DNA from 3 places in the Psychrobacillus sp. NPDC096623 genome. Region 2 is predicted to be linked to each of the others. Evidence: predicted binding sites of a transcription regulator. Region 2 holds the regulator's gene; each other region holds the start of a gene.
What was found. Region 2 encodes LexA, which represses DNA repair genes until DNA is damaged. Its sites were predicted from a motif close to CGAACATATGTTCG; they were not measured.

Region 1 (10,636 bases), on a different contig from region 2:
GGCATTCTGTTTGCTGATAGCAATTTGGGCATTTTTATAAAGTTAAAAATAAAAAGGCCCTACAAGGTCCTTTTTATTATGTCCTCTTTTGTTACTTCATATTTAAATTTATTGCTTGCATCTCCCTCAAACTTTTACATATACTAAAATATAGTTTAGTAAAAAATATTTTAGTAAAGGGAGGATACTTAAAATGGGTCTTTTAGATATTTATCTACAACAAAACGGGAAGAAACGATACGATGTATTCAAAGAAACTGGATTGAGTCAACAAATGCTTGCAACTGTAAACAAAAAAAATATAAGCAGTTATTCCGTTAAAACGATACAGGCAATTGCTAAAACAGTAGAGAAGAGTGAAGGTACTGTTTTAGAAGAGTTAGTACGGCTAGAACAAGAAAATTCATACTTTGAAGCATTTAATGTTGAAGATCTACTATTAGCTTTTAAAAATAAAGAAACTCATATTGTGATTAAAGGTGAATATAAAAAGGAAATAGATAAATTTGCTGAAGCACAGCTTTCAGAAACAGAAACACTAGGAATGGAACTGGGTTCTGCTGGAACAGTAACTATTCTAGCGGAAGCAATTTTTCAATTAGCAAACCTGTTCAGTAGGAAAGATGCCGAGCAAAAGAAAATTGAAAACCAAATCCGTAAGTATAAGATTAAAAAAATTAATGAAAATGAACTACTTTTGTATTTGCGTCAAATGGATTATTAACTTTTGGGATACGGTGCTTTTTTCTAAAGCACCTTGCTTGTCGAGGTTTCATTACTTTTCAAGCTATCTAACAAAACATAACCAAATATTACACCAGCTATTCCTGTGAATGATAAGTCACCTAACAGCAGAAACGTTTTTGAAATTAACAAATTCGTTCCGATAACAAATGCTAGAAGATGAATGATTGCTATATAAAGAGATGGAATTCCAATTACGAGGACCTTCATCCAGTCAAACGTCCATTTCTTTTTATCTTTAATTTCAATAATCAATTTTGGCAATCGCAACAGTAATCCAATGAATATCGGAAAAATACTTGCAAATGTTATATAAGGTTTCATATCAAATATGATGGCCGCTTGTTCTCTCAATGCCGCTTGATAACCTATCCCAAAATAAAAGATCATGCCAATTACTATTGTGGAAATGAATAGGAATAAAAATCTTTTCATTCTTATTCCTCCTTCCTATTTTTACTTATATCTGTTATTCCACTTTTCTCAACACAGCACGGATCGGACTTCCATCTGCTCCCTCTATTTTCAAGGGCAGAGCGATTAAATCATAATCACCGGGCTCCACATTTTCCAGCAAGAGATTTTCTATAATATATACATTATGTTTAAACAGTGAATGGTGAGCCAACAGCTCTTTACTTTCTATACTATCCACAGACGGTTGGTCCGTACCTATTAGAAAAATACCTTTTCCCTTTAAAAACGGGCCAATATTTTCTCGCAATGTATTAATCCTGTCAGGAAATTTTTCAGGGGTTGAAGTGTTCGTTGTTTTTAAAAGCAAGCGCTCAACACCCGTCAAATCAAAGGCTTCTAATTCCTCTCTACCTATTTCAGAAGCTCCAACGACACTCACCACTTTTGCACGACCAATATACAGATTTACGTCAAGCATATCTACTGTTTCGCCTTCATTTACATAATGAAATGGTGCATCTGCATGAGTTCCAGTATGCAAGCTTGCTTTAATCGTCCCGACATTTGCAGCACCCCCTTCTTCCTTCGTAGCGATTAGTTCATATTCAAAAGGAGTATCCCCTGGCCAAGTTGCTATTCGAGTGGAGATTGTTTGTGTAATATCAATCCATTTATTTCCCATGTCTATAACCCCCTATAAAGTTGTACGTAAATCCCAGAGCTCTGGGAAGAAACGATGGTCCAATACATGCCGTAAATAATTCACACCAGATGAACCTCCAGTGCCTTTTTTAAAACCTATTATTCGTTCCACCGTTTTCATATGGCGAAAGCGCCACTGCTGAAGCCAATCCTCGACGTCTACTAGCTTTTCTGCTAATTGATACAAATTCCAGTATTGATCGACGTTCCGATAAACTTCCTTCCATGCCTTCGCAACCGATTCATCGCCCAGATATGTAATAGAATAATCTCGATTCAACAACTGAGAATTTATCGCAAATCCTGCTCGAGACAATGCCTGAATCGAAACATCATAAATACTCGGTGCATGAAAGGCACCTTTCAAATCCTCATACAATTCTTTCTCCTGCTCGTAAATCTTCAGTACGTGCTTTGTCTTATACCCGAGTGCAAATTCTATTTTTCGGTATTGAAAAGATTGAAAACCAGACGACTTCCCAAGCTTATCCCGAAACTCTAAATACTCGGCAGGTGTTAGTGTCGAAAGAACATCCCAAGCCTGAATAATTTGTGTTTGAATTTTAGTCACTCGTGCTAGCATTTTAAACGCAGCTTGCATTTGATCCGCTTGAATGGATTGAATAGCACTAGTTAGTTCATGTAGAATCAGCTTCATCCAAAGCTCACTGACCTGGTGGATAATGATGAAAAGCATTTCATCGTGATGCCCTGATAGTCTTTTTTGACTAGCCAATAAATTACCCAGTTGCAAGTATTCACTATATGTCATATCCTCGCTAAAATCTGTATGAATTCCACTTTCCTTCTTGTCATCTGGCATGCAATCCCTCCTTATTTAAGCAATGACGTCACGTTTATTTTCATATTCTTTATAAAGCTCTTCCGTCATAATCTTTTTTAATATTTGTACAGTCCTCCACACATCCTCAAAGGAGTTATACAAAGCAACTGGTGCCAGACGAATGCCGTTTGGCGAGCGAAAATCAGGAATAACTTGCTGTACTTTTAATGCTTTGCATACACGGGCTGCTTCTTCATGAACTAAAAAGATATGACCACCTCGCTTCACCGACTCACGAGGATTGGCTATGACAAAATTATAATCCGCTAACTCTCGCTCAACTAGCATCATCATATAATCGGTCAGCTTTAATGACTTCTCACGAATAGCATCAATTCCAACTTCATTAAACATTTCCAACGAACCAAGTAAAGGTGCACTGCTTAAAATATGCGGAGTTCCAATTTGATAGGCACCCGCATCAGCTGCTGGAATCATCTGATTGGATAAATCGAACTGCTTCTCTTTATCGGATCCGAACCAACCTGCAAGTCCAGGCTTTCCACCAAAATGCTTGCGATTGACATAAATGCCACCAGTTGCTCCTGGACCGCCATTCACATGCTTGTAGTTACACCAAAAAGCAAAATCCACTCCCCACTTATCTAGCTCATGTGGGATAGATCCAATTGAATGACATAAATCGAAACCAATCATAATATTTCGCTTATGTGCCGCTTCAGTAAGCTTTTGGATATCTACTATTTGACCACTTCGATATAGCACACTAGGTAGTATCATTAATGCAACTTCCTCGTTCATTGCGTTTATAATATCTTCTTCGTGTAACGTATGACCATCCCTACTTTTCACTATTATCATATGTTCCTTCGAGTCAAAACCATGCAAGGACAGCTGACTACTAATTGCATATAAATCGGAAGGGAAGTTTAGTTCGTCCGCTACTATTTTCGTTCGCTTTCCATCTGGTCGATAAAAGCTAGCAATTAATTGATGTAAGTTTGCTGTTGTAGAGCCAGTAATAATAACCTCTTCCTTTATAGCGCCCACTAACGGGGCACACATCTCACTTAATGTTTCAGGGAAATAAAACCATGGATGCTCCCCTTGTGTCCATCCGTCTATTCCAAATTGTTTCCATGAATCTAGTAACGACAATACTGACTTTTCTGCTCGCTTAGATAGTAATCCGAGGGAATTCCCATCCATATAAATGACATCTGGTTGCACATAAAATTCATCTCTATACATTCCCAAAGCATCTTGTTCATCTAATTTTTTGGCATATTCCAACATAGTACTCTGCATCTAAAACGTCACCAACCTCTTAAAAATCTAAATTTTCTTTCTATTTACCTAAATCATATGTTTTAAGAGAACGAGTGTCAATGAATGAAAGAAAGAGCATTGTAACTAACGTTGAATAAATGCTATGAAACCAGCTTTAATCCTACTGCTGCCCCTAACACCATTGCTATAAAAATAATACGCTTCCAGTCTTTAGATTCATTGTAAAAAAGCATCCCTAGTATAGCTCCGCCAGAAGCACCAATTCCCGTCCAAATCGCATAAGCAGTCCCCATAGGTAGCGTCTTCATCGCATAGGTGAGAAAGCAAAAGCTTGCTCCAAAACCAATGAATAGTAAAACGAAGGATTGCCAGTTCCGATTCTTATGCAACTTGTTTATCATTGCAACTCCAAACATTTCAAATAACCCTGCAATAATTAAAGAAATCCACGCCATCTAAGATCCCCCTCCTATTTCCTGCTTATCATCTGTCACTAATTTCAAACCTATTACTCCTGCCAATAAAATTAAAATCATCAAGACCTTAGATACTTGAAAGGATTCCCCAAAAAAGATAATTTCTGATAAAACTGTCCCGCCTGTACCCATTCCCACAAAGACAGCATAAACAGTACCTACAGGTAGTTTCCGTCCAGCCATAATCATGAGGTAAAAACTAATAATTATTGCAAGAATCGTTCCTGCCCAACCCCAACCGTCATCGGCATGCTTTAAGCCAATCACCCAAAAAACTTCAAAAAATGCTGCCACATATACCTTCAACCACTCGATTTTCATCGTAATAATGCCTCCTATTTGAATATATATAAAAAAGCCTGGAAGAAAACTGTTAAACAGTTTCTCCCAGGCTTTTATCCTTCCGTGACACAGCAGAGCTGCGAGTTTTCTCTCGGACCAGACCAACACTAATGGTTGCGGAACCCTAGAAAACATTTTTGATATGCAGTTACCTGAAATTATACACATACTTTAAATAATTTCAAATAAAAACATTCAGAGTACGATAAGGATTGTATTAATTAGTTGTATTGAGGGTGTTACACCGAAAAATTGGATGCTGGCACCTACTCCACATCTGATTAAATTAGCACAATTCAACTGGATATTTATGTTAAAATGAGGATAAATTTGTGAAGGAATGTACTTAAACTAACGCAGCAGGTTGGTTGAACAAGAAAACATTATTAAAGCGACTATTTGGATTTCAGTAATCAGTGATTGGGGGTAGTAATATGGGGAAGAAAATATGGCTATTAATTAGTTTTGTTCTGACGGTATTACTAGTATGGTGGATATGTAAACCAAGCAATGACACTACCGTTGTTTATCATTTACCAGAAGGTTTTAAAGGATGTTTTAATATTTATTTTAACCAACCTAAAGAGAAAGAACTGGAAATCATAGATGATATCTTGCTATTGGCAGTACCTGAAAACGGAAGTCTTCTAACTTCATCACCATACAAATTAGTTACAGATTTAGGGTGGCACAAAGAAAAAGCCTTTTATATAGACAAAGATGGAAAACCAGTTAGTGAAATAAATATGATGGATTCTAATATTGGACACACTTTCAATGGCAATCGGTTGTCTGAAAGGATTATGGGAACGTTCGATCCAAATCAAGAACAATGTTATTGACGTGGCTTTCTTATTCAACTAACGGGTGCTTTAGCAGAACAAAAATGGTCATGAAATCGCCTTTATTGTTATTCAACAAAAGACGCAGGTTAGTTCAATAATATTATTGATAAATTTGGAGCTTTTGCCAATATATAACGTCAAACTTACGTATGGAGAATTGTTGTGGAATGTGCAATTTATTTTTGAAAGGGGAATTTAGAAGTGATGAAAAAAGTTATAATTTCAGGAATTGTATTTTGTTCAATCTTGTTAGTTGGATGTAATACAACCGAGGTATTAGAAAGCGAAATAGTAGTTTCTCAGAGAGATGGGGGAAATGACGAAATATCAAATTTAATATCTGAATTAAAAAATGAAATAATAGTATCTATTACAGAGCAAACGGAACTTGAAGGTGATTCACTAGTAATAATGATAGATGGTGGTACTGATGAATTAACAGTTTCAGTAGGTTTCCCGAAGGATGCAAAAATTGATGATACGGTGATTCAACAAATAGTTGAAGATTCTATTAAGAATGTTTCTGAAACAGAAACAGTAACAATTAGCGAAAATAAATTAAAAATAAAAATAAAGATTGAGAAATACTAACAGTGAAGTTCTTAAAGGATACAAACAGCCTTAAAAATAAAGTAGCACTATAAGTATGTGAATTTATGTACTTAAATAACAAGTGCTTTGTCAAGAAGAATATTGCGAAATTATCATTATTTAGATGATTGTTATTGAACTTAAGAAAGGGGGATTATCATTTTAATTTTATTAGATCTCTTAATTTTTTTCTTTACCGTTATTTTATTTTTGATTTTATGTGCTAACATAATAATTTCTTTCATTAAAAAGAAAGCTTTTCCCAAAAAATTACTGATTGCTACGTTGTCAGGGGTTGTCCTGATATCTTCAATTTATATATATGAAATGTACTTTTTTACATTTAGTGAAATTGATAGAAAACTCATCCAAAAGGGACCTGGACCTTTAAAATCACCTACTGAAGAATATACAGCTAATGCTTATTATGAACCATATGGTGGTGCAGCAGGTGGTGTTAATGTATGGGTTGATATCACAAACAAAAATGAGAAGAATAAAGTTCAAACTGTTTATTATAGTGATGCAAAAAGTGATTTTTCTATGGAATGGGTGGATGAGGATACACTGTACATTCTAAATGACGAACCTGAATATCCAAGTTCAAATAGAAGTATCAAATTAGAGATCGGTAAAGAGATTTATCACGAAAATGGTTTGGCATGTAAAAGTTTGTTAATGAAGGACGAATATGAAACTTGCTACCAAAACTAATATCACTTATTGCACTAACTGTTGCTCTAGCAGAATAAGGCTGTCAGTAGAACCCCTTTATTCTTCTTTAATTAAAGCGGCAGTTTAGTTGAAGAAGCCAACATACATGGAACGTATGATGCTATTTCACAAACAATGCCATTATCCGATAACCTTTTCACAGGGCTATTTTTCCCTGTTGGAATTGTCTTTATTATTGTGTCTTTCAAGAAAGAAAGGTAAATAACTAACGAAGTGCTTTAGTAAAAAATGAACGGCTAAGTATATGTTTAGAGATACATTCTCCAGCTCTTTTTTAAGAAACAACATGGACTATCTTACCATTTAGATAAAAGGATGATTTTTTCGAAATCAACCATAACTTTAACATAAACAAAAAGAGTAATCACCATAAAGGCAATTACTCCTATAATTTTTAATTCATCTTCAAATCGGTTAATACAATAACATTTGGATGATCATGAAGTCTTGTAACTGGAATTTCCTCCGTTACATCTCCTTTTAACAACGCTTCTATGGCAGCTCTTTTTCCTTCTCCAACTGCTATTAAAAGAATGAGTTTCGCTCTCATAATAGAAGAAATACCCATCGTTATTGCTTCCTTAGGGACATTATCAATGCTGTCAAAAAATCTTGCGTTTGCGGATCTAGTGGAATCTGTTAATTGGGCAACAGCTGTTTCACTTTCAAAGGACGTACCTGGTTCATTGAATCCTATATGACCATTCACGCCGATACCTAATAATTGCATATCGATCGTTAGTGATTTTAAAAGGTTTTCATATCGTGTCGCCTCGGCATGTACATCTTCTGCTTCTCCATTTGGAACATTGGTAGATTTAAAGGGTTTTGCTTCAAAAAGATGCTTTTGCATAAAGGTGTAATAGCTTTCTGGATGTGATTTCGGCAGACCCACGTATTCGTCCAAGTTCACACTTGTACAATGGGAAAAATCCAACGAACTATTTCGTAGCTTTTCATATAGTGGTATCATCGTTCCACCCGTTGCTAATCCAAATGTTGTTGCACCATTTTTTAATTGGGCAGCAAATATTTTTTCTGCACGATTATATAGTGCATCCTTGTCTTCCCATACTTCTAAATTTATAGTCATTCGTTAACCCACCTTTTTTATACTTTGCTTAAATAGATTATTAGTTGGTGAAATTATCATTATATTCAACTTGGACATTACATGCAATAACGAAACTTGTGGGCACAGTAACGCTATTCAAAATCTACTCTTTTTTTGTATTTTTCCATCATCTCTTCGTTATGGAGATGGCTATCGGATAGGTTGGCGCTTTTAAAAACAGGCAATTCTTCTGTCTCCCAACTTATTTCTTCAATTACTTCGCTCAGGAGTGCATTGAGTAGCGCAGCACCTACCACTGTAGAGGCTGGACCATATTGCAGTCCTTTATTAATTAATAAACCATCACCAACTGGGACATGTGTGTTTAACACAATATCCACTACTTGCTCTAATCGTTTACCACTCGGATGACGCCCTTCTTGGTCCTTGTACAGCAAAGATTGAAGAGAAAGGACTAAGATTCCTGTTTCCTTTCCTAAGAAAGCCACATCAATTGGTGCTGGGTTACGACCAGAAGTAGAAATGACAATTAGAATATCATTCGGTTCGAAGTTTATTTGATCCTTATTTCGATCAATAAATGTCGGATCTTTTTCATTCTGTGAAGATGTCAATGCACCTTTATGTAGCATTAAAGGCTCTAATGTAATAGGAGCAACTGGTACGAGTCCACCTGCACGGTAATATGCTTCCTGAGCCAAAAGGTGAGAATGTCCACAACCGAACAATTGAAGTATTCCACCCTTTTTAATACGTTCTGCAATTAATTTAGAAGCAATTGCTATATTTTCTTTTTCGTGTTCTGCAACTTGCTCCAGCAAAGTATTTATTTCCTTCCAATAGGACTGCATTTGATCACCAGCCTTTTCTTTTAATTTTCAAATACAATTTTTCCCCGACAGATTGTTTTTTGGATATTCAATTCCATATCCAATATAACCAAATCTGCATCGAATCCTTCACCAATATAGCCTTTATGCGGTAACTTCAATTGCTTCGCAGCATTTGTAGAAGACATTGACACAAGTTCTTTCAGAGAACAATTCGTCGACTGCTTCATATTACGCAAAGCCTGGTCCATAGTCAGTATACTTCCCGCTAAAGCGCCGCTAGACAAATGGGCACCTTTTTCCGTCACATGTACAGTTTGTCCACCAAGATCATACTCCCCATACGCTAATCCCTTGGCACGCATCGCATCTGTTATCAATATAATTCCTTCTGCACCTTTTAAACGAAATGCAACATTTACTGCTTTTGTATGACTATGTATATAATCCACGATAATTTCCACTTGCATTCTCTCTTCCATTAAGACAGATCCGACTATACCTGGTTCACGATGATGAAACGGTCTCATTTGGTTATATAAATGAGTCGCCTGTCTAGCTCCTAAATGAACTGCCTTTTCTACCTCTTCTGAAGTGGCATCTGAATGTCCGATAGAAACGACAATCCCTTCCTTACTCATAGCTTGTACAAATTCAAAGCCACCAGCTACTTCCGGAGCAACTGTCACTTGTTTAATACGGTTGCCACTCAGCTTTTGCCACTTTCGAAATTGCTCAATAGACGGCTCTGTTATATGCCCTACTGGCTGTGCTCCAGCCCATTTAGTTGAAATATAAGGACCTTCTACATGGATGCCCAAAATCTCTGCTTCATCTTCATTATTAACAAATTCGCCTACATTTTTGAGTGCCGCTTCAATTGCATCGACTTGTTGCGTAATCGTAGTCGGCAAATAGCTAGTCGTACCCTCTTTAACTAATGAGCGCGCCATTCCTCTAAGCGCTTCTTCCGTAGCATCCATCATGTCAAATCCAGCAGAACCGTGAATATGCATATCAATAAACCCTGGCATAACAATCCAATTCTTTGAAGTTCCATCTAAATAGATATCAGCCTCGACTTGTAAATCTTGTCCAAGTTGTTCAATCTTACCCTCTCGTATAAACAAATCTCCAATAAACTCCTGGTCATAATTCACTATAGTAACATTCGATATAAATATAGTTCTGTTCATTTTCAGCACCTCCGCAGTTTACTTATCTACACATATAATAAAGAAAAGCTGTTTAATATGGAATCCCAGATTAAACAGCTTTTCAATTATTAACTATTTACGAATTTTCTCAATTTCATCTGCAACAAATTGTACGCTTGTTCCAACAATAACTTGAATACTTTTCGGTCCTACTACATTAATACCTGGTACACCAGTGTCTTTTATTTTCTTTTGATCGACTTTATCCATATCTAAAACTTCTACTCTTAAACGAGTTGTACAGTGATCTACAGACGCCACATTCGCATCTCCACCTAGACCATCATAGATTCTAGTCGCCATATTTGAATACTTATCATCAGATGAAACTACAACAGTTTCTTCATTCTCATCTGTGTCGTCTTCTCTACCTGGAGTTTTTAAGTTAAACTTCACGATTAAGAAACGGAATAAGAAATAGTAAATAACTGCAAAAACTAATCCTTGAAGTAATAGCATCAGCGGCATATTTGCAATAGGAATACGTAAACTTAAAACATAATCGACTAACCCTGCGCTAAATCCAAAGCCCGCAGTCCAGTGAAAGGATGCTGCGATGAACAAAGA
Region 2 (10,636 bases):
AAGAAAATGGTTTGTTAAATAAATAAAAAAGCACTCTGCTGAGTGCTTTTTATTTTTGCATTTTATTCATTTGATTCATCATTTGTTTAACTTGTTTTTCAGAAGGCTTACGACCCATTTGTGCCATCATCATACGTAGCATTTGTTCATTAATAGGCGGGTTTTCTTTTAAGTACTTCATCATATATTGACGTGCTGCAAAGAAACCAATTGCCGCACCAGCGATTAACGCAACGATTATAATAACAATCCAAATCCATGTTTGCATATTTTCTCCTCCTTCATGTTCTTATCTACGTGTACAAGACACCATTAAAAATTATACTATAGATTCTTTTTGCATTCTATATAAATTCGAATAAAAAAGCAATTCAAATACTAAATGTTTAAAAGTATTTGAATTGCTTTTATTAATATTCTTATTTTTGAAGTAGGTCTTTCATTTTAGAAACAACATTCTCTACAGAGAAACCATATTCTTTCATAACAATTTCACCAGGAGCACTTGCACCGAATTTATCAATAGCAATTACGTCGCCTTCAAATCCAACATAACGGTGCCAGCCTAATGATGAACCCATTTCGATTGCTAGACGCTTTGTTAAATGAGATGGTAAAACCGTATTTTTATATGCAGCATCTTGTTTCTCAAATAAATCCCATGACGGCATAGAAACAACGGAAACTTCAATACCTTCTTTAGAAAGTGCTTGTTGCGCTTCAACTGCAAGACTCACTTCTGAACCAGTTGCAAGCAGGATCGCTTCCGCTTTTTCATTAGGCGCTACAACATAAGCTCCTTTTGAAACTCCTTCTTTAGCTAGCTCCACTGAGTTTTCAAGCGTAGGAAGGTTTTGTCTAGATAGCACTAGAACCGTCGGAATATTTTTAGATGAAACAGCTAGTTTCCAAGCTTCTGCAGTTTCATTTGCATCAGCTGGACGGATTACAGATAGACCTGGCATTGCTCGTAAAGAAGCTAAATGTTCCACTGGCTCATGGGTTGGACCATCTTCCCCAACAGCGATACTGTCATGTGTAAATACATACGTTACAGGAAGTCCCATTAATGCAGATAAACGAATTGCTGGGCGTACATAGTCACTAAATACGAAGAATGTACCACCAAATACATTTAGTCCTCCGTGTAAAGCCATTCCATTTAAAGCAGTCCCCATTGCAAACTCACGTACACCGAACCAAATGTTTTTTCCAGCATAATTTTCTGCTGAAAAATCTCCAACATTCTTCATGGTAGTTTTATTGGACCCTGCTAAATCGGCACTACCACCAAAGAATGAAGGTAAGTTTTGAGCAATTGCATTAATTGCTTCCCCAGATGCAGAACGAGTAGCATGAGAAGTACCAGTTTCGTACGTTTTCAATGCATCTGCAAAGTTTTCAGGTAATTCTCCAGAAATAGCTGTTTTTAGTGTTGAAGCTAACTCAGGGAATTCAGACTCATACGCATTTAGTTTCTCATTCCAAGAAGCCTCTTCTTGAACACCTAAACGTTCAGATGCTTGTTTGAATGTGTCATAAACCTCTTCAGGAACGTAGAAGTCCTCTTCGTATAACCATTTATATTCCGCTTTAGCTAAAAGAGTTTCGTCTTTTCCTAAAGGCATACCATGAGCATCTGACTTACCAGAACGGTTAGGAGAACCAAAGCCGATAACAGTTTTCACTTCAATAAGAGTTGGTTTATCATTTTGAGACTTCGCTTTATCAATAGCATTTGAAATTTCTTCGATATCGTTTCCGTCTTTTACGAGAATATAGTTCCAACCATATGAATCAAATCGTTTTTCTACATTTTCTGAGAATGATTTACCTAAATCACCATCTAAAGAAATATCATTACTATCATATAATACAATCAATTTATCCAATTGAAGATGGCCAGCAAGAGAAATTGCTTCTGCAGCTACACCTTCCATTAAATCACCATCACCGCATAATGCATAAGTATAATGATCAATAATAGAGTGGTTTTCTTTATTGTACGTAGCTGCTAAGTGTGCCTCAGCCATCGCCATACCTACTGCCATCCCGATTCCTTGACCAAGTGGACCAGTTGTTGCTTCTACTCCTGCAGTGTGACCGAATTCAGGATGTCCAGGTGTTTTAGAATCCCATTGTCTAAAGTTCTTAATCTCTTCCATAGGTAAATCATAGCCACCAAGGTGAAGTAGACTATATAAAAGCATAGAACCATGACCTGCAGATAATACAAAACGGTCGCGGTTGAACCATGTTGGGTTATTTGGATTATGACGTAAATGTTTTGTCCATAAAGTGTAAGCCATTGGTGCAGCCCCCATTGGTAAACCAGGGTGACCAGAATTAGCTTTATCGATTGCATCAATAGACAAAGTTCGAACCGTATTAATTGCTAATAAATCGGATTGTAATGACATGAATGACATCCTCTCAAACAAATTTTTTCTATATTTCTAGTTTAGACAAGAATGTCTGTATTATCAATGGTTTCTGAAATGATTAATTAATTCAGAAACTTTCCTTTCTTGGCTTCTTGAACCTTTACAGGGGTTACATCATTTCCAGCAGGGTCAATTATTTTTACACTTTCTATAGTATCTCTCATTGTGGAGCGAAAAGTTTCCAAATATTCTTTACGTAAAGAACTCTGTTCTTTTGCTTCTTCAATTGAAAGTCCTGTTGTTTTAGATTTTTTAGACAGCTCGCTAATTCTTGCTAGTTTTTCTTTACTTAACATTTTAACGCATCCTTTCACTTTCTCTTTATATAAAGGTAAGGAAAAAACACACAGAGTGCAAGTCATTTCACTCCATGTGTTTCTATGTACTCAATATAACGTCGATGGACGGTTGCTTTACTAATGTTAAAACCCAATCCTTTTAAAGTGCTCGAAATCTCCTCATAGGTAAGACCTGCATTCCGTAGTCTAACAACTTCTTCTACAGGAACATCTATTCTTTCCCTTCCTTCAGGATTTCCTTTTGTCTTTAAATTTTTTTCTGGTCGGTATCCTTTGGAAACCGCCTTTTTCATCCCTCGTCTTATTTTAGCATTATGTAATTTCCTTTGATATTCCTCCACAAGCGCTAATATTTCGAGGAGCATAGAATCCATTTCATTTAAATTAATGACCCCTTTATCTTGTAAAGTGTACACAGAGGTATTTGTTTTTTGGAGTAGATGTAGAACTGCCATTCTTCCATTTCCTCTACCTATTCGAGTTTCATCTTGAACAAATACAGCGTTAATTTCATTTTCTTTTATATAGTCAAGTAATTCTAATAAGCCTTCACGCTCAACATCATAACCACTATGTTGATCAATAAATACTTTTGCCACTTCATAGCTTTTTTGTTTTGCAAATTCTAACAGTTCCTCTTCCTGTCTCTTTAAAGAGGTCTCTTGAGACTCTTTTTCAGTGCTCACACGACAATAGATAACTGATTTCATTTTGTATCGCCTGCTAACTCCGTTTCATTATCGAAGTGGTAACTTTTTTCATTGGCTGGAATTTTAAGTATTTCTCCTGCTTTTATATGTTCATCTTTCAAGTTATTCATCGCCATTACCTTATTAATCCATACTTTTTTATCTTCATTAACTCCGTACTCATGTGCTAACTCCCATAAAGAATCGCCTTGCTCTATATTAATATGTTGACTCTCATCTGTAGAAAAAGATTTCGAGATTATTATAAACATTATAAAAGCAATACTTCCAGCAACAAAAAATGATAGAAAATAGTTTTCTTTTATCCAGGTCATTAAAAATACCCCCTAATAGAATATGTGTTCGTAATGTATAATTTAATAATAATGCGAACGTTTGTTTTTGTCAACACTAATTAGAACCTATGTTTGCATTAATGTTCGTAGCCTGTTATACTATTAATAAGATAGAAAAGGATAGTAATTACTCTTAAAGAGGTGAACAAATGAAGAAAGCATCTAAAAGGCAAGAAGACATTCTAGCTTTTATAAAAGAAGAAGTACGCAAAAAAGGGTATCCACCATCCGTTCGAGAAATAGGAGAAGCTGTGGGCTTAGCATCAAGTTCTACTGTCCATGGACACTTAGCTCGATTAGAAAGTAAAGGTTTAATCAGAAGAGATCCAACTAAACCACGTGCCATTGAAATCCTTGACAGTTTAGGAAGCATGGCTGAAAAACAAAACGTAGTTCATGTGCCACTAGTTGGTAAAGTTACTGCTGGATTGCCAATTACGGCAATTGAAAATATTGAAGAATTTTTCCCGCTGCCAGAAACTTTTGGTACATCTGATGATAATTTATTTATGTTAGAGATTATGGGTAACAGTATGATTGAAGCAGGAATTTTAAATGGTGACTATGTTGTTGTAAAACAACAGCAATCAGCAAATAATGGTGATATTGTTGTAGCAATGACCGACGAGGATGAAGCGACAGTGAAGCGGTTCTTTAAGGAAAAATCCTATTTCCGTTTACAACCTGAAAATTCCTCCATGGAACCAATCATCGTAAACTCCGTTAGCATTCTTGGAAAAGTTGTTGGAGTTTATCGCAATATTCAATAGTATTTACAGACTTGACAATCTACTTAATATTACTTAAAATAACGAAGAGCCGATATCATATTTCAACGAAAAGTGGACATTTTCGTTGAAATCATCGAAAAACCCCTTTACCTTTATGGTTGAGGGGTTTTGTTTTGAAAAATATTATATTCTAAAATATAATATAAAGAGTTTGAAAATAACAAAATGTGGGTATTATTTCTATAAGCTTACATAGGTTAAATTACATACTTATTTATGGGTGATACATAACTACAAAGGAGTCGTAACCTATGAAAATAATTGTAGAAGAACTTAAAAAACTCATAAATGACTATTATAGATGCAATAACTTCCAACTGAAGGAACAAATATTGATCGATATTAAACTATTAAAGGATGCACTAAGAATTATTGAAAAAAGTAAGCTAGGGATTAACTATGAAAGATCACTTGGTTATTAATCAAGTGATCTTTTTGTACCTAAACAACTCTTCAATTCCACATGGCCTTTGTTCTCTTTTTCAAAAATTATTACTTAAAATACTTCCAATTATAGTCGATTTGTTACATAATAAAAAAACAGGTATTATAGATCATAAGGGGGAGTATTATTGCCTATAGCATTAATTTATAAAGAACTAAATCGATTAATAGATGATTACTATAAATGTCCCTTTAAACATATAAAAGAGCAAATTCTTATTGATATCCATCTTCTCACTGAAGCGATATTACTTTTCGATGTCGATTATCCTTTAACAGTTTCACTTGAAACTCAATAAGTGACGGCTCCCTCTTACTTAGTAATAAACAAACTAACCATATACAAAAAGCGTTGAGAGCATAGAGCTCAAACGCTTTTTTAAATAATAAAATCCTCAATCCATTGTGAACTGAGCTTTTACCGTATGTTAATAACAATTTCTTCTTCAACTTAAGTATCCGTTACTTGAACATGTTTTTATTGGAGTGGTGCGAATAACATTACTGAAACCTCTACTAAACAAAATCTCTAATACTAGTACTATTAAGAAGCCTATAAAAACTCACTCCGGTGAAACCACCGGAGTGAGTTTTTTGTTAATTTACCTTTTTAGGGCCATTCCAGTACATTTCGCGTAAACGGAATTTTTGCAGTTTTCCTGTAGCTGTTTTTGGTAATGCCTCTACAAATTCAATCGATTTTGGCGCTTTGAAATGAGACATATTCGAACGACAGTAATCGATTAATTCTTTTTCTGTAACTGTTCTTCCTTCATGAAGTACGATAATTGCCTTTGGAACTTCTCCCCACTTATCATCAGGTATAGCAATAACTGCAGCCTCTAAAATATCGGGATGTTTATATAGTACACCTTCAATTTCTGTGGAAGAAATATTTTCTCCTCCAGAGATAATCATATCTTTTATTCTATCTTGGATTTCGATATAACCATCAGGATACGTTACAGCTAAGTCTCCTGTGTAGAACCAACCGTCTTTAACTGCTTCAGCAGTTCTTTCTGGATCCTTGTAATAACCATCCATGACTACATTTCCACGAGTGATAATCTCACCAAGTTCTTTCCCATTCCATGCAACTTCTTGTCCATCTTCTTGGTTAACTACTTTCGTTTCCCCATTAAAAGCAAGTTCAATTCCTTGTCTCGCTTTAATTGTAGCTTGTTCATCAGGTGATTTCTCATCGAATTCATTTTTCCATTCATTATATAGAATGAAAGGCGAAGTTTCAGTCAATCCATACACGTGAATCATATTTAATCCTAGAATTGCTTGTGCTTTCGCGATAAGTGCGGCTGCTGGAGGGGCTCCTGCAGTTGCCATTCGAGGATTTGTAGTAATTTTCATTTCTTTACTCGATGGTTCATTCACCAACATATTAACCACTGTTGGCGCACCACATAATAAGGATATTTGATGTTCTGTAAATAAATTCAAAATAAGCGGTGGATCAACTTTTCTTAAACATACATGAGTTGCACCAGCCGCTGTAATCGCCCAAACACCACCCCAACCATTAGCATGGAACATTGGTAAAGTATGAAGATATACATCATCATGCTTAACACTCAAATGATACAAGAAATTGACCGCATTCATGTAGTTTCCACGATGCGTTAGCATAACACCCTTGGGTTTAGATGTCGTACCACTCGTATAATTCAATGTCAGAAGCTGATTTTCATCAATTTCCGTATTAGGTAAAATAACATCTTCAGAATCTTGTTCGATAAATGTTTCAAAATCTATACCATTCAATGAATTCGTTTCCCCTTCTACAGAAACAACGATAACTTGATCAAAAGGTAAACGATCCCCAATTTCCTCAATAGGACTAGTAAATTCTTCATCCACTATCAGCATTTTGGAGTCACTATGCTTTATGATGTACTCCAAATCCTCTGCATTTAGTCGGTAATTAAGAGGTACAAGTACAGCTCCTATTTGGCATATTCCATAAAAGCTTTCTAGCATATAATGAGTGTTTGGTAGCATGACTGCTACATGATCGCCTTTTTGAATACCAGCGTTTAATAGTGCAGCAGATAACTTGTCAGCACGTTGTCCGAATTCTTTATATGTAAACTGTTTTTCTCCGTCAATAACTGCTACTTTTTGTGGGTAATATTTAATCGCTCTTCTTTTCCAATCCAATGGTGTTAATGCAGCAAACATTCTAACCAACTCCCCTTTAGTAGACTAATTTGTTATTTTGAGTTTTCTATTTGTTTAATCGAACCGAAAATGCCTTTTTCTTTAAGTGATTTAATCGTCTCACTATCAAAACCCAGTTCTTCCAAGATTTCATTAGTATGCGTTCCCGTTTGCACCCCCGCAAAACGGTACTCGCCTGGTTGTGTTGAAAACTTAATAGGAAAAGCAATTTGTTTTTGTATACCTTCATCATATTTTGGTACAGAAACTACTAGCTCTCTTGCCTTTATATGCGGATGTTCTACAGCTTCTGAAAAATTTAAAACCGGCTCCACACAGCCATTAAATCCATTTTTAAGAATACTATTCCATTCATCCAATGTCTTTTCTTTAAAAGTTTTTATGAGCTTTTCTTTAAACGCTAATTGATCTACTCGATTCTCACTACTACTAAGTTTGAACAAACCAGGATCTCCAAGTAATTCACAAAGCATTTTTTGAAACTGAGGTTCCAAGCTTCCTACAGATATATAACGATTGTCTCTCGTTTCATAATAATCATAAAAAGAGCCACCGTTTAACAGTAAAGATTCAGCAGTCGGTTCGATTCCGCCAACTAAAAAACTAGGTCCATACAAAGCATTTAAAGAAAACGATACATCCGTCAAACTAATATCAATATGCTGACCTTCACTAGTTTTTTGTCGATTATACACAGCAGCTAATATTCCAATGACAGCTGGCATCGAACCTCCTGCAAGATCTGCTACTTGTACACCAGCAGGCACAGGCGTTTGACCTTTTCGAAAAGAATAACTGGAAACACCTGCTAAAGATAAATAGTTAATATCATGACCAGCCTGATTGCGAAGAGGACCTGTTTGTCCATAACCAGTAATAGAGCAGAAAATAATAGCTGGATTTATTTCTTTTAGCTTTTCATATCCAATTCCCAGTTTATGCATTACACCTGGTCGGAATTGTTCTACGACAATATCATATTCTTTTATTAATTGGTAGACGATTTCTATCGATTCTGCCCGCTTTAAATCTAATGCCAATGAACGCTTAGATCTATTTAAGTGAGCAAAAGTAGCTGATACTTCTCCGTCCATTGGGCCATCATATTTTAATAAATCCTCTCGATTTGGAGATTCTATTTTCAATACTTCTGCTCCCATATCAGCGAGCATCATCGTTGCAAATGGACCAGGTAACAAAGTAGAAAAATCTAATATTTTCAAACCACTTAAGATCCCCATTTTTTCCCCCTTCGTTCGTAATATTTAAATTATTCAGATATATATAATTGTAACGAAAACATCGTGTACTTTCAATTAATGTTTGTACGATCTGCACTAATCAACTTAGAAGCTACTTGTTGTGTCAAAATGTAGGCAGAATTTCTCCCAGTTCTAACTCATGCTTACCAATACGGTTATATTTATGGAATATTTTTTAAAACCTAAATTTAAACTAGAATGAAAAAGGTGAAGCGGCAGCTTTACAGTGTACAGATATAAATTTTAAGGATAAAACAATCACCATAAATAGAGTTTTAACTTTCATCTTGTAACTTGCAGAAAAGACGGCATAATTAAAGCCTTTACCAATTCATTCAGTACGCCTCACCTATGTAGTATTAATGATGGAAGCCGAAACTGACATTAAATATATCCAAAAACAACAGGGTCATGATAATTATCAAATAACAGCTGATGTATATGCTCACGTCTCATGCAAAATAAAAAAGAAAAACACCGAACGAGTCAACTCACGACTGAACGATGTTTTTAAATAATATTTTTTTACTCTCTTTTCGGGGTGAAATGGGGTGCGGATAATTTTGCAGAATTATTTCGCTTTAAGCACCCCATTATTTTAGTCAAATAACCCCGTCAAATCAATATTAGTACATTTTTAGATATTGTTCACGTTCCCACGGATGTACAGCTGTACGGAACATATCCCATTCAATTTCTTTAGCTTCTACAAAGTTTGCATAAATATGTTCTCCAAGTGCGCCGCGAATAGTTTCACTTTTACCTAATTCTTGTACAGCTGCATGTAAAGTTGGTGGCAGGTTATGGATTCCGTTTTCGATACGTTCTTCTTCTGACATTACATAAATATTACGGTCCACAGCTGGTGGTGGGGTTAGTTTATTTTTAATTCCATCTAACCCAGCTTGTAGAATTACAGCCATTGCAAGATATGGATTCGCTGCTGGATCTACTGAACGAACTTCAATACGCGTACTTACCCCTCTTGAAGAAGGAATACGGATTAATGGACTTCTGTTTTGTCCTGACCATGCCACATAACAAGGTGCTTCGTATCCAGGTACAAGACGTTTATATGAGTTTACCAATGGATTTGTAATCGCAGTAAAGCTTTGAACATGCTTCAATACACCAGCCATAAATTGCATAGCTGTTTCACTTAAACCAATTTCTGTTGACTCATCGTAAAATGCGTTTTCATTTCCATTAAATAGAGATACATTAAAGTGCATTCCTGATCCATTTACACCAAACAATGGTTTTGGCATGAATGTCGCATGCAAGCCGTGTTTTCGTGCAATTGTTTTAACTACAAGTTTGAACGTTTGAATATTGTCACATGCTGTTACTGCATCAGCATATTTAAAGTCAATTTCATGTTGACCTGGAGCAACCTCATGATGAGATGCTTCAATTTCAAAGCCCATCTCTTCTAGTTCTAGTACGATATCACGACGACAGTTTTCTCCTAAATCCATAGGCGCTAAGTCAAAGTAACCACCATGATCATTCAATTCAAGTGTTGGCTCGCCTTGAGCATCTAATTTAAATAAGAAGAATTCAGGTTCAGGTCCTAAGTTAAAGCTTGTAAATCCTAACTCTTCCATTTCTTTTAAGATTCGTTTTAAATTACTACGTGGGTCTCCTGCAAACGGAGTTCCATCAGCTTTATTTACATCACAGATTAAACGGGCTACTTTCCCTTTACCTGTAATCCAAGGGAATACTACCCATGTATTTAAATCTGGAACTAAGTACATATCAGACTCTTCAATTCGTACAAATCCTTCAATAGAAGATCCGTCGAACATCATTTTGTTATCGAGAGCTTTATCGAGCTGACTAACTGGGATTTCAACGTTTTTAATAGTTCCTAGTATGTCTGTAAATTGAAGACGAATAAAATTCACCTCGTGTTCAGTCACTAATTTTTTGATATCTTCCTTAGTATACTTGCTCATTTTTCCACTCTCCTAAAAGTTTATATATGAACCTCGATTATCGATAGAACCGAGATAGGTCCCCTTGTCGCAAAGAAGCTCGTTGATGCCTTTGAGCTAATTTCATCTCTTCTTTCACAATTGCTCGTAATTCTATGTCCGAAATGACTTTTCGAACATCTTTTGTAACCGCAGGACTATTTTTCAACTCAAAGATT
Region 3 (10,636 bases), on a different contig from region 2:
ATGTATATGGTGGTACCTTCCGTGTTATTTCTAAAGTGTTGAATCGTTTTGGAATCGAAGCAACATTCGTGGATACGGGAGATATCGCAAATGTAGAAGCAGCAATCAATGAAAATACAAAAGCGATTTTCTTAGAAACGCCAACGAATCCATTATTAAAGGTTACGGATATTGAGGGAATTGCGAAGTTTGCGAAAGAAAAAGGATTATTAACAATTGTAGATAATACGTTTATGACGCCATATTTCCAACAACCGATTGCACTTGGCGCTGATATTGTCGTACATAGTGCGACCAAATATTTGGGTGGGCATAGTGATGTAGTAGCGGGTCTAGTTGTTGTAAACTCAGAGCAGCTAGCAACCGATTTACATTTTGTCCAAAACTCTGTTGGAGCAGTTCTTGGACCTCAGGATTCGTGGTTGTTAATGCGTGGGATTAAAACGCTTGGTATTCGGATGGAAGAGCATAATACTAATGCACAACGAATTGCAGAGTTTTTGAATGACCATGAAGCAGTTTCTAAAGTTTTTTATCCGGGCTTAACTGCTCATACTGGACATGATTTAATGAAAAAACAAACAACCGGCTTCGGTGGAATGATTTCATTTGATGTTGGAAGTGCAGAGAAAGCGGATGAGCTTTTGGCGAAGCTGCAATACTTTACTCTTGCAGAAAGTCTAGGAGCAGTAGAGAGTTTAATCTCCGTGCCTGCTCGTATGACCCATGCATCTATTCCAAGCGAGCGTCGTGCCGAGCTAGGCATTACAGATGGACTTGTCCGAATTTCAGTAGGAATTGAAGATGTAGAAGACTTATTAGAGGATTTAACACAAGCACTTGCATAAATTTGAAATAGGTATACCACTTTTGCTGAGGTGGTATGCTTTTTTTGTTGCTCAATTGCATTTAGTTGAAATCTCGAGCGGCTTAGTTGGAATAATGAAGATTTAGTTGGAATAATGCCCACTTAAGTTGTAATTTTGACCTTTCTTGTTGGAATCTCATCAAATTTTTAGAAAGAGAGGCTGCACCCTCTCTTTTTTTACCAGAAAAATGCGGTAGCTAGTGTAATACCGACAATTGCACCTAGCGCAATACCGAAACCAAAGCCAAAGCCAGTTCCAAAACCGAAAAATCCAAGACCATATCCACCAAGGTTCCCATCAGGACGGATCCATACCATATTTCTAGTCACTCTTGTAACTTCCCCAAAATGCACTCTGCCATCTCTATCTACAATTCTTACTCTTTTTCCATGATATCTACAGCAGAGATTATATACTTGATTTTGATTCATCTTTTATTCCTCCTTTCCATAAAACTACATACAAGTATGTTCTATTAGCTTATGTTGACTGGAAGGACTTGCTAGAGACACTTGTCTACAGCTCTGTGGCTAAATTAAATTAAATACATATGCTATAAGACAGAAAAGGAGAGAATTCATGTCAGTCAAAGAAACGAGAAATATGCTTTTTACATTTGCAGAAAAATGCGAAGAACAATCTGGGAAAGGGGTGGAGACTTTACAGCGAGAGATAATTTGTCATCCAGTGATGAAGTTTTTTCCAGAGGTAAATTCGGAGGTCATCCAATATGAACTTTTAAAGCATGGTCTTTTTGAACCGTCTGATTGGAAGTCGGTAAAGAAAATCGTGCGAGGATTAGAACGCAAAAGTGTTTGGGATATTGTGAAGCAGGAATATAACTATTTGCGAGAATTGTGGAATGGTCCGAAGGTTTCTATTTATATTTTCCCGATAAGAAAGGAGAGAACTCAGGGAAAAAAGGATGCTCCTCGCAAAAATGGCATTGCCTATAAGAAAGTGCTATTTCTTTTCGTATCTCCTGATTTAACGAACGAAGAGATTAAGGCGCTATTGGCGCATGAGTATAATCATGTATGTAGATTACAATTTCTAGATTCTCCTACAGCAACTATTTCTTTAGAAGACTCACTTATTGTAGAAGGTCTAGGGGAGTTTGCTGTAAAACAAATGTATGGTAAAAAGTGGATAGCACCATGGGTGACTAAATATCGTTCGGAAGAGGTAAATGAAATTTGGCGGAGGTATTTTGTTTCTGCCTTACACATAAAGGGGATCCAAAATCATCAGCTCTACTTATTTGGTAACAATAACAGACCGTTTCCAAAGTGGATTGGATATCATATTGGATATCAAATTGTGGATTCATACTACAAGAAACGTGGCCCTTTTGTTATGAAGGAGCTACTTCTAAAGACTTCCTCCGAAATAATAGCAGGCTCTGATTTTGCTTTATAACCGCATATAAAAGCGTTATCTTTAGATTTCTAAAAGATGACGCTTCTATTTAAAATAACAGTACCTCAGAGGCTTCTTTTTTACTCGATTCAATTGTTTCGATAAATCTTTCTACTGTTGTTGTTAAATATGTATTCGATCGTCTTATAAATACTGTTTTTATTTCACTATATTTGGTCGGCAATACATGACATTGGATAAGCCCACGAGCCTCTAAATGTGAAACTGCTGATTTGGGAATAAAGGTGATACCTAAGCCTGCTACGACACTACTTAAAATAGTTTCTAGCGTCCCGAATTCCATAACCTTTTTAGGAGTTATATTTTCATCTTTATACCAAGCTTCTAATCTTGCTCTATATCCACAGCCTTTACTAAAACATAAAAAAGGTTCACTTTTCAGCTGTTCCAGAGTTGTGGTGTATTTATTGGAAATTAACACGAGCTCCTCTTGAAATACTTCATGTGAGGTAAGCTCCGGGTGAGGAGCAGTTTGGGTGATAAAAGCTCCATCTAATCGATGATTTAAAACTTCCTCTTGCAGCTTTTCTGTGACCCCTGAGAAAAGAGATAAGTCCACTTCCTTATACTTTTTAGTAAAGGTAGATAAAATACTTGGTAATTGTATAACCGTCTCGACTGTTCCAATTTCTAATTTTCCGGATGGCTCATCTTTATTTTGTACCACTTTTTTTACTTCATTGGTGAGCGATAGAATTTGCTCGCTATATACTAATAGCTTTTTACCTTCAGGAGTTAAACTCATCCCTCTATTATGACGATTAAATAATGGCGTGTTTAGCTCTGTTTCTAGCTTTTTTATACGTGCTGTAATATTAGACTGAACATAGTTTAGCTCTTTAGCGACTTCTGTAATGGTTCCTTTTTGAGCAACAAGTTGGAATATTTCTAAGTCTTTCAACTCCATCTTACAATCTCTCCTTCATCGTTATTTATGATATCACTAAAAATGATATATAACATCAAAAATAATCATTTTACATGATAGATAAAGATGGCGTTTAATAAATAAGGGAATTCGAGAAGGAGATTACTTATTTATGAAAAACAATATTTTTTTAGGTGCTTTTTTATGCTTTATCGCAAGTGTGTCATGGGGAGCGATGTTTCCAGTAGCGCATCATGCCTTTACATATATCGATCCGTTTTATTTTACTATTTTCCGTTATGGGGCAGTAACTATCATTTTGATTATTCTATTACTATGGAAGGAAGGGATTAAGGCGTTTCGTATGGAGGGTAAGGGAACGCTGTTATGGTTTTTCGGAACAATGGCATTTACTGTCTATAATTTACTTATTTTTTGGGGAGAGGATTTACTAGGAGAGCCAGGTGTTATGGTTGCATCCATTATGGAATCCTTGATGCCAATGATTTCTATTGTTATTGTCTGGCTATTTTATAAACGACGTCCTTATACCTTTACATTATTTTGTGTGTTTGTTTCTTTTGTTGGAGCAATTCTTGTTATTACAAAAGGAGATATTGGTTCCTTTCTTTCTGCAACAAATAATATTGTTCCTTCGTTACTAATTTTAATCGCAGTTATTGGCTGGGTTGTGTATACAATGGGAGGAGATAAATTTAGAGGCTGGTCTGTCCTTAGATATTCGACATTAACATGTTTGCTCGGTACGATTTCTGCAGCATTCATCGTAGCAATTGCAACTATGATAGGATACGTTTCTGCACCGACACTTGATACGATTCAAACAGTTAGTCCACATCTATTGTTCATGATTATTTTTCCCGGTGTTATTGCATTAGTTGGATGGAATGTTGGAGTAAGTATTCTTTCGCCTTTAAATGGGTTATTATTTATTAATTTTGTACCTGTGACGACACTTGTTATATCGAGTGTGCAAGGAACTCATATAACTTTTTATGAAATTATAGGAGTAGGCTTTATCATTCTTTCCCTTATTGCTAATAATATTTTTATACGTTTTCTTCAAAAGAGAAAGATGAGACACCAAGTAAAACAAAGTTTACAAGAAAGTACCTCCTAACGGAAAAAGCGACTTTTACTACAATTGTAGAAGAAGACGCTTTTTTTGATTTTTTTGCGATATACTAGTTTTATTGAAAAAAGGTTGGTGGAAGTATTGTTCAAATATATTGGAGAAATATTATTAATCCTTACGGCAATTATTTGGGGGAGTGGGTTTGTAGCAAGTGCAGTGGCATTAGATTACTATTCGCCATATCAGATATTAGCTGGAAGGTTTCTAATCGGTGCTGTTATTTTAAGTCTCATCTTTTTTAAAAAGCTCAACAAACTAAAGAAAAGCACGCTCATAAAAGGGGCGGTATTAGGAATTTTTTTATACTTAGCCTTTGCTCTTCAAACAGTTGGTTTACAGTTCACAACGCCATCTAAAAATGCTTTTTTAACGGCCGTTAATGTAGTTATTGTCCCGTTTATAGGATTTTTATTATACAAAAGAAAAATAGATCTGTATGAACTAACTGGTGCAGTTCTCGCAATTATTGGTATTGCAGTATTATCTTTAAAATTATCGTCCGACGTGAATGTTGGGGATTTATTGACATTAGGCTGTGCCGTAGGATTTGCTTTTCATATTTTTTACACTGCTAAGTTTGTTAAAACGGAAGATCCCGTTGTGCTAACAATAGTACAAATGGTTACAGCTGCAGTAATTGGTTGTATAGTTGTGCTATTCAGAGGAGAGACAAGCTTTTCTATGGAAACAGAAGGCATGGTAAATCTGCTATACTTAGGGATTTTCTCCACAACTATTGCCTTTTTAATGCAAACAGTGGCCCAAAAATACATAACAGAAACAAAGGCAGCAATTATTTTAGCTACTGAATCTTTTTGGGGCATGGTATTCTCCGTTATCATTTTGAGTGAGATTATGACAGGAAGAATGATTATCGGAGCCTTGCTAATACTTTTAGCTATACTTATTTCTGAAACAAAAATGGAATTTATGAAAAAAGATAAAATAAAAACACTGACCTAACTACGTTAAAAAGGAATTTCCTTTCATTTAGTATGAATCGCTGTTTTCTGCAAAAGATAAGAGCGAATCTTAGTTGTTTACGATATGTTTTCCCGTATCGTCGCTATCATTCATACAATAATTGAAGGAGGAGTTTATCAGTGGGATTTATACATCGGCTTGCCTTAGCCCTCGTTATCATTGGTGCAATTAACTGGGGATTGATTGGCTTTTTCGAATTTGACTTAGTCGCTTCTATTTTCGGAGGGCAAACTGCTCTATTTTCTAAGGTGATCTATGCATTGGTTGGTATTAGTGGCTTAATCTGCATTCCACTTCTATTTAGAACTTATGAAGAGGAAGAAGAAGAGTATGGAACAAGCAGACAAAGTTCTCGAAACCTTCAATATGGAACTGAGTTCGGGGAGGAGCCTGAATTTACCGATATAAAAGAGGCTTCTTCAAAAGAGGATTTGAAGAAATAACTAAAGAGGATAGATAACTGTAGAAAGCCACAGTTTATCTATCCTTTTTGATTGAGGCTTCTTATTTACCTTTAAATACAGGCTTTCTTTTTTCTCCAAAGGCTACTAATGCTTCTATACGATCCTCTGTTGGTATAGTGATTTCATAAGCTTTTCTTTCTATGCTGAGACCTGTCTGAAGGTCTGTATTCATTCCGTGTTTTACTGCAAACTTAGCTTGCTGTAATGCGATAGGTCCATTTGCAAGCATAAGAGCTGCAAATGCCTCTGTCTCTTCTTGTAACGTTTCTCTCGATGTTACCTTAGTCACTAATCCGTAGGACAATGCTTCTTCTGCTTTTAGTCTTCTCGCAGTTAAAATTAGCTCTAAAGCTTTAGTTTCTCCGATAAGTCTAGGTAATCGCTGTGTGCCACCCGCACCAGGGATTATTGCTAAACTTGTTTCCGTTAAACCGAGTTGAATATCGTCTGAAGCAATTCTAAAATCGCAGGCAAGCGCCAATTCTGTTCCGCCGCCAAAAGCATAGCCATTTAACATAGCAATTGTTGGCTGTGGGAGGTTTTCAATTGCAGTGAATACCTCGCCAATTTTGAATATATTACGTTTCACTTGTTGATCAGTTAAGGTTTTACGTTCCTTTAAATCTGCACCAACGCTAAATGACTTCTCTCCTGCGCCAGTGAAAATAATTACACGAATATCTGGATTAATGCGAATAGATTCTGCGATATCTCCAAGTTCACGAAGCATTTCATAGTTAAATGCATTTAATGCTTCTGGTCTATTGAGCGTGACGTATGCTAAATTCCCCTGTTGTGTATAACGGATAGATTCCATTATTTTCTCCCCTTTCAATTACTTTCTCCCCAATATCAACATAGCATGTTCTCAGTTTTCTGTCATCCATAGGTAATAAATAGAAATAATATCGATTTCCTTGGAAAGGTTTGCTACAATGGAACTAATGAATATTTATGGATTTGAGGAATTCGCATGGAAATTTTTGTGGCAAGGCAGCCTATCTTTACCAATAATGAGCATATTTTTGCTTACGAATTATTGTATCGGGATAGTGATACTAATGCATTCCCTATCATAGATGGGGATAGAGCAACTTTAGAAGTGTTAATACATTCATTTTTGACGATAGGTATAAATAACCTTGCGGGAGAAAAATTATGTTTTATTAATTTCACGGAAAACTTATTGGACAATACTGTATTTAATAAGATTCCACCAAAACGCATAGTTGTGGAGATTTTAGAGAATATTCCCATCACGCCATCTTTAATCGAAAAGCTTAAATACATAAAAAAATTAGGTTTTTTAATAGCTCTAGACGATTTTATTTTACATAATAATGTAAATCTATATGATGAGTTATTTAGCTTAGTTAATTTTATCAAAGTTGATTTTATTTTGAGCAAACCTTCTGAGAGACAAGTTTTCGAGAAAATTGTGAAGAAAAATTATCCACATATCGTACTTTTAGCGGAAAAAGTAGAAACACGTGAAGATTTCTATCTTGCAAAAGAGGCAGGATATGGATTATTCCAAGGATACTTTTTTGCCAAACCAGAAATTATTAAAGGGACAGACATTCCAGCTAATATGGCACAATATTTTCGAATTATTAGCTTACTACGCAATCGGGTTTCCACTATTGAACAAATAGCAGAGGAAATCGAGCGTGACGTGTCACTATCCTTTAAAGTTTTGAAAATCATTAATTCACCAGCTGCTAGAAAAAAATCTAAAATTCGTTCCATCAAACAGGCGGTAGTCATGTTGGGATTAGAAGAATTGAATCATTGGTTATATGTATTAATGCTAAGAGAGTCGAAAGTAAACGATGATGGGGATGGAATGGCAATAATCGAAGCATCCTTGTTCCGTGCAAAGTTTTGTGAGTTATTAGCTAAAAGAAATTTTTTACAAAACTCTCCTGAATACTTGCTGGTAGGAATGTTTTCATTAATCGACACATTACTTCATCAAAAGATGGATCATTTACTTCAAGAATTACCGCTCACGGACGAGGTTATAGAAACGCTTTCAGGAAAACATACGGAAATGACTCCTTATTTGGAGCTTTCTATAGCTTGTGATGAAGTGAGATGGGATGATATTATTGCGGGTGCAGAGGCTATCGGCATTGATCACGCTACATTAAACAAATTTTATTTAGAAGCCCGTAGTTGGGCTATGGATATTGTAGGTTAATAACAACTGCCATTTTATCAAGATGGCAGTTGTTATTTTTTTGAGGATTAAGGAAAAATGCACTTACCATTTTTAGAGCATAAGGTTACCTAAAAAGGAGAGGATAATTGTGACATCAGTCACGATTATCCTCTCCTAAAAAATTTAGCAACCATATAGCAAAAGTCTGTTCAAAGCCCTTCGAAAACACTAGAAACCATTTTTTTATTCCTCTATATTCCAGTGCTTTGCCAGTTGCATTTTTCGGAGGAGATAGTATAATTAAAAACAGAACAAACGTTCTTTTTAGAAAGAAGGAGGAGTAGTTATGCCATTAATACCGGAAGAAGCAATCCCATACTTCGAAAACATGATTTATCTTCCAATGGTTTTGACTATTTTAGAAAAAGATCGAACTATTTTTGAAAAGGCTCCATTTAAATTGAAGCGTCCGTATATCGTTTTAGTAGAAGAAGCAGGAAAGCAAGTTCAGAAAGAATTGAAACAGACGCATATGTATATGAGGCGTCACAGTATGAAAGTTCTTCGTGGAGAAGGAGATGATATGTTCACTGAGTATGTATTTTTTCATGGAGGTTATGAAGAACATCGACGTTACCTAAACGTTCGGCTCCGCAACAGAGTCGAAGAACTTTTATCAATTTATTTTGCCGTAGTAGAATAATTTCGTTAGTACTGGGAGTCTTTTTGAAATTTTTTAGTAATGTAACCAGTATTCATCAGATTACTCATCCGTTTTAGTAAGTGCATATTTAGTATATTAGCAAATCCAACTTGTCGACTTATTGTCTGAGGAGATGATGGAACTGTTAATTTTTGACCATTTGTTAGAACGACTACACAGCCATCGTCCGAAGGATAAAAGGAAGCTATTGCCTTAAAAGAGAACCAAACATTTAAATCCGATTTTGGAGAAAGTATTGGTATGAATATACATGGATTTCCGAAGTCATGTGCTATTAGAATAGGTAGCTTAAAATAATTTCCAATTGCTTCCCTCGATAATCGAGCAGTATGCTGAAAAGAAGAGCCGTAAAAAGAACAAGAATGCCGAACAATATCAAAAGGCTTTTTATTAATTATATTGGTTTCCCCTGAAAAGTTAGTTACCTTTGTAAATATCGTATTATTCACTACAATAGGTTGAAGTACAGCGGTCTCAAATGAAATGAAAAAAGATTTTTCTTCTACTTTATTCGACATAAAAATCCACCCCTTTGTATTATATATCTCAATTATAGTTAATTTTGGAAGTAAAGCAAGTAAAAATAACGAATATTTAAAATATTCCCTTTTTACTATATAGACTAAATTTTCTTAAAATGATTGCAACAATCTCGATGCTTTTATATAATAGAAAAAAGGCATCGGGGTGATGGAGATGGACAAACAATATTCATACGCAGATTTCTTGAAAGCTATGGGTCAGGCAGGGAAGGAAAGCTCTGCGGAAAATTTGTTAAACGAAATATATCTTGATATGTTTTTGAACATTGTCCACCGGGAACAAAGTAGTAACCGTCTCTTAGCATTGATAGATGAGACGTTAGATCAAAAAGATAAGGCAGCATTTATGGAGTATACAGCTGCTCTTCATCAACTTAACAGTCCAAAATAATTCAATCCTAGGTAAAAAACCACTTTTATTAGAGTGGTTTTTTTCGTTTGAAATTCTATTTTTATAGTAGCGCAAGAAACATCTAATAATAGGAATAGCTTTCAAAGTCACTTGTATAAGTGGCTTTTTATGGATAACAAAAAACATACGTTCGTTTTATTAGGAATCAAAAAAAGAGTATGTTAAACTGAAATTATTCAAAAAATGGGAGGCTTATGTATGGAACAAAAATTTGATTTGCAAGCTCCGTATGAGCCAGCGGGAGATCAAATAGAAGCAATAAAAGAATTAGTAAAAGGTGTTAATGAAGGAAAAAGGTTTCAAACTTTACTAGGTGCAACTGGTACTGGTAAAACATATACAATATCAAATGTAATTCAACAAGTAAATAAACCAACACTAGTGATGGCACATAACAAAACACTAGCGGGTCAATTATATAACGAGTTTAAAGAATTTTTCCCGAACAATGCTGTGGAGTACTTCGTAAGCTACTATGATTATTTTCAACCAGAAGCATATGTACCATCAACCGATACATTTATAGAAAAGGATTCAAGTATTAATGAGGAAATAGACAAGCTACGACATTCTGCAACTTCTTCTTTGTTTGAAAGAAAAGATGTCATTATTATCGCATCTGTATCTTGTATATACGGTCTAGGTAATCCAGAGGAATATAAAGAGCTCGTTCTATCATTAAGAACGGGAATGGAGATTGATCGTAATCAATTATTGCGTAAACTTGTAGACATTCAATATGAAAGAAACGATTTGAACTTCGTACGTGGAAAGTTCCGTGTTCGTGGAGATGTAGTAGAAATTTTCCCCGCTTCCCGTGATGAAAAATGTCTTCGAGTCGAATTTTTTGGAGATGAGATCGATCGAATTCGAGAAGTTAATGCGCTAACAGGAGAAATTCTTGGTGAACGTGATCACGTTGCTATATTCCCCGCTTCTCATTTCGTTACCCGGGAAGAGAAGATGAAACTAGCTTTAGCAAATATTAAAAAAGAATTAGAGGAACAACTGGC

Region 1: a site for LexA is predicted at 5,760-5,773, ahead of ACIQX2_RS15360 (topoisomerase). Genes of this name have one in related genera too.
Region 3: a site for LexA is predicted at 8,254-8,267, ahead of ACIQX2_RS14615 (YhjD family protein). Genes of this name have one in related genera too.

The regions. Positions count from the first base shown of each region.
Region 1 is NZ_JBIWER010000006.1:35,460-46,095, forward strand. It holds gene ACIQX2_RS15315 (hypothetical protein) at 1-40, shown strand, start outside; gene ACIQX2_RS15320 (hypothetical protein) at 194-724, shown strand; gene ACIQX2_RS15325 (hypothetical protein) at 748-1,179, opposite strand; gene kynB (arylformamidase) at 1,214-1,843, opposite strand; gene kynA (tryptophan 2,3-dioxygenase) at 1,856-2,686, opposite strand; gene kynU (kynureninase) at 2,702-3,976, opposite strand; gene ACIQX2_RS15345 (DMT family transporter) at 4,099-4,413, opposite strand; gene ACIQX2_RS15350 (DMT family transporter) at 4,414-4,755, opposite strand; guanidine-I (ykkC/yxkD leader) riboswitch at 4,817-4,915, opposite strand; gene ACIQX2_RS15355 (DUF6843 domain-containing protein) at 5,211-5,618, shown strand; gene ACIQX2_RS15360 (topoisomerase) at 5,826-6,212, shown strand; gene ACIQX2_RS15365 (DUF5412 family protein) at 6,423-6,926, shown strand; gene ACIQX2_RS15370 (glucosamine-6-phosphate deaminase) at 7,342-8,040, opposite strand; gene ACIQX2_RS15375 (sugar isomerase domain-containing protein) at 8,154-8,873, opposite strand; gene nagA (N-acetylglucosamine-6-phosphate deacetylase) at 8,894-10,048, opposite strand; gene nagE (N-acetylglucosamine-specific PTS transporter subunit IIBC) at 10,142-10,636, opposite strand, start outside.
Region 2 is NZ_JBIWER010000002.1:455,413-466,048, reverse strand. It holds gene ACIQX2_RS07025 (alpha/beta hydrolase) at 1-26, shown strand, start outside; gene ACIQX2_RS07020 (YneF family protein) at 50-268, opposite strand; gene tkt (transketolase) at 420-2,420, opposite strand; gene ACIQX2_RS07010 (DUF896 domain-containing protein) at 2,507-2,740, opposite strand; gene ACIQX2_RS07005 (YneB family resolvase-like protein) at 2,803-3,453, opposite strand; gene yneA (cell division suppressor protein YneA) at 3,450-3,767, opposite strand; gene lexA (transcriptional repressor LexA) at 3,938-4,558, shown strand; gene ACIQX2_RS06990 (hypothetical protein) at 4,831-5,001, shown strand; gene ACIQX2_RS06985 (hypothetical protein) at 5,152-5,322, shown strand; gene ACIQX2_RS06980 (long-chain-fatty-acid--CoA ligase) at 5,621-7,216, opposite strand; gene ACIQX2_RS06975 (CaiB/BaiF CoA transferase family protein) at 7,249-8,457, opposite strand; gene glnA (type I glutamate--ammonia ligase) at 9,105-10,439, opposite strand; gene ACIQX2_RS06965 (MerR family transcriptional regulator) at 10,477-10,636, opposite strand, start outside.
Region 3 is NZ_JBIWER010000005.1:195,448-206,083, reverse strand. It holds gene ACIQX2_RS14660 (bifunctional cystathionine gamma-lyase/homocysteine desulfhydrase) at 1-848, shown strand, start outside; gene ACIQX2_RS14655 (hypothetical protein) at 1,046-1,300, opposite strand; gene ACIQX2_RS14650 (DUF2268 domain-containing putative Zn-dependent protease) at 1,449-2,288, shown strand; gene ACIQX2_RS14645 (LysR family transcriptional regulator) at 2,338-3,216, opposite strand; gene ACIQX2_RS14640 (DMT family transporter) at 3,350-4,318, shown strand; gene ACIQX2_RS14635 (DMT family transporter) at 4,415-5,296, shown strand; gene ACIQX2_RS14630 (DUF378 domain-containing protein) at 5,437-5,760, shown strand; gene ACIQX2_RS14625 (enoyl-CoA hydratase-related protein) at 5,822-6,598, opposite strand; gene ACIQX2_RS14620 (EAL and HDOD domain-containing protein) at 6,755-7,984, shown strand; gene ACIQX2_RS14615 (YhjD family protein) at 8,292-8,648, shown strand; gene ACIQX2_RS14610 (competence protein ComK) at 8,654-9,187, opposite strand; gene ACIQX2_RS14605 (IDEAL domain-containing protein) at 9,366-9,602, shown strand; gene uvrB (excinuclease ABC subunit UvrB) at 9,822-10,636, shown strand, end outside.